2 linked regions of the Acidicapsa ligni genome follow. The protein of the gene in region 1 interacts with the protein of each later gene in a pairwise test. Links are inferred from orthologs where the notes say so. Each region holds a gene or a part of one and is shown on either strand. Other genes may lie near its edges.

Region 1 (2,958 bases):
CTCCCGGCAGCATGACAGCTAAAACCAGGGGGCTTGCCGTGCTGCGATTTTGTGCAAGCGTACCGCCATTTCCGGTGGTCTGCAGGCTCATGCTTGAGGTAAGCGATGGAGTCTTGGAAGTAATCTGCAGATTTGCCGGGCTAAAGGTGCAAGCCGTATAGGCCGGCAGTCCTGAGCAGGAGAGGCTGATGAATCCGGTGAATCCAGTGCCTGTGACCGGGGCAACTGTGGCTATCACGGTACCGGATGCGCCGGCGGTCAGAGACAGTGTCGCTGGGTTGATGCCCAACGAAAAGTCCGGCGCAGGAGCGGTGGCTTCTGGATGCACAACCACATTTTCTGACTCGGACGCAGCGTGCAGGTTGTCGCCGTTATAGGCTGCGGTCAGAGTGTGCTCGCCGGGGGTCAGTGAGTCCAGCTTAAGTACGGTTTTGCCTTCGGAATTAAGGGCCGCGCCAGAAACGGGCTTACCCTGATCCATCAACGTTACCGCGCCAGTGGCCGGGGCATTGTCCTCACCGAGGACAGTTGCAGTAAAGGTCGCAACGGTATGTCCTGCGACTTGACTCGTCTCTACGGTCAGCGAGGTACGGCTACCGGTTTGGGCTGCTGCCGTTTGAGCGGCTGCAACTGATCCGCCTATTGCGGCAAACCCGACGGGCAATACGATCAGGCCCATTATTAAGCCCGGCGCCAACGCTATTCCTGCTCGCGCCATCCGACGCATCCAAATTTCTTTGCTCACCCGCAATTAACCTCTACCCAAGAATCTCGTAATACCGCACCAGACTGTCATCTGAGCCCGAATCCTAATTGTATCCGGCCTGCCCCGCTCAGGCGAACGATATAGCCATAACCGGCCAGATGGGCGAACTGAGGGCGCCCAATCCGCCATTTTTCAGAGAACTATTGTTTGTACCCAATGAAGGATGCAAGCGAACGATTCCAGTGAGCGATTCTAGCGAACGGTGCCAGTAAACGGCGAACGATCAACAGGATCAACCGGAAGGGTTCATCTAAAAGACGGCTTCGGAGGTCTGAGGTAAGCTGCCGCCAGAGAAAAGGGGATGCTCCTGCTGTCGGGATGCGGGGTAAGGCCGTATGATCCTGTTGAGAGCAGGACAGGAACAGGTATAAACGATGATCGCTCACCTGCGCGGCAAACTCATTCATAAGCAACCGGGCCAGGCCATTGTTGAGGCTGCAGGCGTGGGTTACGACGTGACCATCTCCGTGCCGACATTTACGGCGTTACCTGCGGTGGGCGGCGAGGCTGCTCTGCACATTCACACCCAGGTGCGCGAGGATCAGATTGCGCTTTTCGGCTTTCTGGAGCGCGACGAAAAGCGGCTCTTCGAGCGGCTGATTTCGGTGACCGGCGTTGGACCCAAGTTGGCGATTACGCTGTTGAGCGGGCTCTCGGCAGAACGCGCCGTTTCCGCGATTCGCGCCCAGGACCACGCTTCCCTGACCCGCATTCCGGGCGTGGGCAAAAAGCTGGCCGAGCGGCTGGTGCTGGAGCTGAAAGACAAGCTGGACGATTTCGCTGCGGCTCCAGTTCCCTCCAGCGTGCATGGAGCGGCAGTCGAGGACGTGCTTTCGGCGCTGACGAATCTTGGTTACCAGAGGCCAGCGGCGGAAAAGGCAATCCAGCATGCGGTGGATAAAGAGGCTGCATTGGCTGGCGATTTCGATGGACTCTTCCGTGCGGCTTTGAAAATTATTCGGTAGTCTCACCATCTGCATAAAGCATCGTCAGCATGAACGCAGTGAAGGATCTGCTTTTGTCTCTGCGGGTACTTCGTTAACGTACCTGCGCGAGAAATCGCGCATAATTCCAACATGGTTGGGACTTTCCTTCGCCGTTTTCTCACAAGCCTTCAATCGCCGCAGATCGAACTGACTCTGCTGCATCTGGAAATGGCTCGACCTCTAACAGAGATGTTCCCTGAGGTTCCTCCTCCCGATTCGCCGCTCACCCTGATCCTGCTTGCTGCCCGGTGGTTAAGCCATGACTTGCATGGCGAAGAAATGCCTCGCATCGCAGCAGATCTTCTGGAAGCTGGTTTCGATACTCCGGCTCTCGTTCGTCTTGCAGGCGAGACCGAAATCCATTCCACCGCCGATGCCAAGCCTCTTGTTACGCAAGTCTTTCGTGAACTTGGAATTCCCGACACGTTTTCAGAAACACATGCCAAGCTAATCGCTACTCGCCAAATAGCACGCGAGGTAATCGCTGGCACACGTGATCCATATCGCGCAGCACGCCATCTTGAATTCATTCTGTGGAGCAGGAAACCGGCAACAGACGATTTGGTCCGTCTTTTTGATATCAGAGATGAATTCAAGTGGGATGCGGAAGAACGGCGTTCTCTGCCTGCACTCCTGGCCGATCAACTTCAAACATTTGCGCGGCTGGCCACTTTAACAGACGAACAAATTGCATCGGAATCGTAGGGTCGCGATTCGTCTCCCGAATAAGAGTTCGGCGCACAAATCCTCATTTCTACATCGCAACCTGCATCTGGCCAAGGCTGCTAGACTCCGTCCGTATGCCTAAATCTGTGAAAACCCCTTCAGCCCCAACCACCTACCTTCGCAAAGAAGGCCTGGCGTTTCTGCGTGCGCTGGTTCGTGCTAATAAGAAAGATCCAGTCGAGGCGCGAGATTGGTTCAATACGAATAAAGCCGTCTTCCAATCGGAGTTGAAGGAGCCGATGCTGGCCATCATTCGCCAGGTGACGGATGCCATGCTGGATTTTGCACCGGAGCATGTGCGGCCTGCGGAAAAGTCGCTGTTTCGCATTTATCGCGACACGCGTTTTGCCAATGACAAGCGGCCCTACAAGGATCATGTTGCCGCGTGGTGGACGCACACCGGCCTCGATAAGACATCTGGCGCGGGCTACTACTTTCACATTGCTGCCAAAGAGGTCACTATCGCCGCTGGCGTCTATA
Region 2 (2,974 bases), on another replicon or contig:
CTCCCATCCTCAAACTGAATCTCAGCGCGTCCATCGTTGCCGGTCATGACCTGCGTACCCTCAAAAAGAGGCAGATTCGCATAGGCAGGATCAGCGATGACTTGGCCATCCTGCAAAACCTGCACCTGTCCTTCGACGCTGCTCAGACGGAGCGCGCGCGAATCGACGGGTGCTCCCGTATCAGCGCTGGCGGTAGCAGAGGTATTGCCTGATTCCACGTTCGGAAGCTCTGCGTTTGGAAGTTCTGCTGCGCGAAGAGTCAGCCCCGCACCCAGCATCCCCGACAACACCCCGGCACCGAGCATCAACGCAAAGATGCGAAAGCCCGTACCCGACCTGACAGCTCGCGATGCAACGGCACGATTTGTCCTACGATTGACATCTACGGCATAACTTTTCATGGAGACACTCTCCCGGGCGACTACACGCCCATAACTAAGCTGACTAAGTCGGCGATCCAGCTCCCTGCCGACGAATAAGGCTTCCTATAGTAAGACCCAAACTAAGTGCAAAAGTCGCAGAACTGCAAGAAAGTTACAATTGAGCGACATCCTTGTTATTGTGTGGCTTTCAATAACAGACGAGCCCTGGTACGTACCCGCTCAAGAACGCTTTCATCGCTGGCAATCTTCCCCAGCGTCTCGCGAATTACGCCTATCTCAAGCGCATTGCCATTGCGCGCGTTAATGGCAAGATCACTCATTGCCTGATCCAGACCGAGACGGTCATGCTGCAACAACATCTCAAGACTGGCACCGATCACGATCGTGTTTTCAACGGAGAGCAGAGAATCCCCCAATGCCTGTATCTGCTTGTCCTTCGAGTAGTTATATTCACAGCTCCCGGTGCCCTCAGGGCCTGAGTAACTCAGCCGCTTGGTTCCCTGGAACGCAACCTTGAGGTTGCCTTCGCACGGAAAGTCGAACAACTGACGTTGCCGTGCAACGGTAAATGCCTGCGCGGTAAATGCCGGACTTAGTTGGATTGCCCGATGAATTTCCCCAACCTGAATACGGTGGCTTGCAGCGTCCGTCAGATGACTCGGATCTGCATCGAACCAGCCGTTACCGTCTTCGCCGAATTTCATGACCCAGTGAGACGGCAGCAACCTGGCATTGGTAAATTCCACTTGGAAGGTCGCCGTCGGCTTTGCAGGCTGCTGCGCCCGGGATTCCCTCCCCGCGAAAAGTATCCCTGCGACGGCCAGTACAACGGCCATCTTCAGGCGAATCCGAATCTGTCTCATCGCACAGCCCCCTTAGCCGACCCCGACTTAGCCGATCCCGATCGAGGGATGGCATTCTGCGCATCCAGCGTCTGGGAGGTGTGAATATGGCAGATGGCGATCGCTAGGGCATCGGCGGCATCCGGAGGCTCAGGTGGCGCTGCCAACTCCAGCAGCCGGGCAACCATGAACTGTACCTGCTCCTTGGCTGCCAATCCATACCCCACGACTGACGATTTAATTTTCAACGGAGCATACTCCGCCAGCGGCAAGTTGAGACGAGCCGCTGAAAGCAGCGCCACCCCGCGCACCTGACCAAGTTTAAGCGCCGACTTGGCATTCACTGAATAAAATACTTCTTCAATGGCGACCACGTCCGGCTGCCACCGCTCCAGCTCAGCGGTCAGCTCTTCAAACACCTGCCGGAGACGCATTGCCATGGTCTTCTGTTTCGAGAGCCTGATCGCGCCAAAAGCTCGACAATCCAGACGAGGACGGCGGCTCGTCTCATCGGATTCAACTACCCCATAGCCGGTAATTTCAGTGCCGCAATCGATCCCAAAAACGCGCATTCTCCTGAGTTTACCCCAGGGCTACTTCTGCCCGGAGAGAGATGCAGAGCCAGCGCCCGGCAACTTGCTCAACGCGTCAATGACGATGCCGGGAGTCAGGACTTCAGGAAGCAGTGTCGGCGCATCCGTGCTGCCTGGCGCATAGAGCGCATAAGCTGGCACACCGCTGCGTCCATATGACGTAAGCACCTGAGAAATCGCATCATCGTGCGAAGTCCAATCCGCTTTCAGCAGTGCGACATTGCCCTTGCGAAATGCATCGTCCACCTGCGCAGTACGCAGAGCCACACGCTCATTGACCTGGCAGCTAAGGCACCAGCTCGCGGTGAAATCAACGAAAACCGGTCGTCCTGCAGCACGATATTTATCAACAGCGGCCTGCGACCACGGCTCCCAACGGCTGCCGTCAGCGCTCGCCTGGGCTGTGGAGCCCGTCGATACAGGCGCAGCCATCGTTTGAACTCCATAAATACAGGCTACGATTGCCAGCACCACAACCAGTACAGCGGTAAATGTAGGAATACGCTTTGCCGGCCAGCGTCCGAGAATCCACCCGGCAATGGCCAACAGGAGAAAAGTTGCCAGAAGTGCCGCGACCCCGGTTGCGCCGCGCGTCTGCGCCAGCACCCACGCCAGCCAGATCACTGTCGCAAAGATCGGAACAGCCGTCGCCTGCTTCAGCACTTCCATCCATGCACCCGGACGAGGCAGCAGCCGTGTCCAGGCCGGTTGAAGGGTCAGTGCAAGGTAGGGTGCGGCCAGACCAAGAGCCAGCGCCGTAAAGATTGCGAACGTGACAATCGGGCTCTGCGCCAGCGCATATCCAACAGCCGCGCCCATGAAAGGAGCCGTGCAAGGTGTAGCGACAATAACCGCCAGCACTCCCGTAAAGAAACTGCCCGCGTAGCCCTGTTTATTGGCAAGCGAGCCACCCGTGCTGGTCAATGTGAGGCCGATCTCAAACTGCCCGGCCAACGAAAGACCAAGGAAAAAGAGCAGTCCAGCCATGAGCGCGACGAAGATGGGCGATTGAAATTGAAATCCCCAACCCAGGGTCGCTCCTGCAGCTCGAAGCCCCAGCAGCGCACCCACCAGCACCCAGAAAGAAACCACGATTCCGGCCGTGTAAACAAAGCCGTGGCTACGCTGTTTGTGCTTCTCTTCGCTGGAGGACTGC

What was found.
Region 2: the proteins of ruvA (region 1) and ruvC interact in binary tests that used the Escherichia coli proteins (3 or more experiments, as listed by UniProt). The link is inferred for Acidicapsa ligni from one-to-one orthologs.

What each region holds. Positions count from the first base shown.
Region 1 is NZ_JAGSYG010000001.1:653,354-656,311, forward strand. The notes cover bases 51-2,935. They hold ruvA (Holliday junction branch migration protein RuvA), read left to right. Parts: upstream 51-1,140; coding sequence 1,141-1,731; downstream 1,732-2,935. Other genes in these bases: OHL19_RS02570 (Ig-like domain-containing protein), read right to left, coding at 51-718; OHL19_RS02580 (hypothetical protein), read left to right, coding at 1,843-2,457; OHL19_RS02585 (DUF2461 domain-containing protein), read left to right, coding at 2,565-2,935. Outside these bases: more of OHL19_RS02570, read right to left, coding at 1-50; more of OHL19_RS02585, read left to right, coding at 2,936-2,958. UniProt on the Escherichia coli protein: The RuvA-RuvB-RuvC complex processes Holliday junction (HJ) DNA during genetic recombination and DNA repair.
Region 2 is NZ_JAGSYG010000003.1:732,760-735,733, forward strand. Bases 21-2,921 are described here. They hold ruvC (crossover junction endodeoxyribonuclease RuvC), read right to left. Parts: upstream 1,798-2,921; coding sequence 1,243-1,797; downstream 21-1,242. Other genes in these bases: OHL19_RS13320 (FecR family protein), read right to left, coding at 21-401; OHL19_RS13325 (hypothetical protein), read right to left, coding at 557-1,246; OHL19_RS13335 (protein-disulfide reductase DsbD family protein), read right to left, coding at 1,819-2,921. In the rest of the region: more of OHL19_RS13320, read right to left, coding at 1-20; more of OHL19_RS13335, read right to left, coding at 2,922-2,974.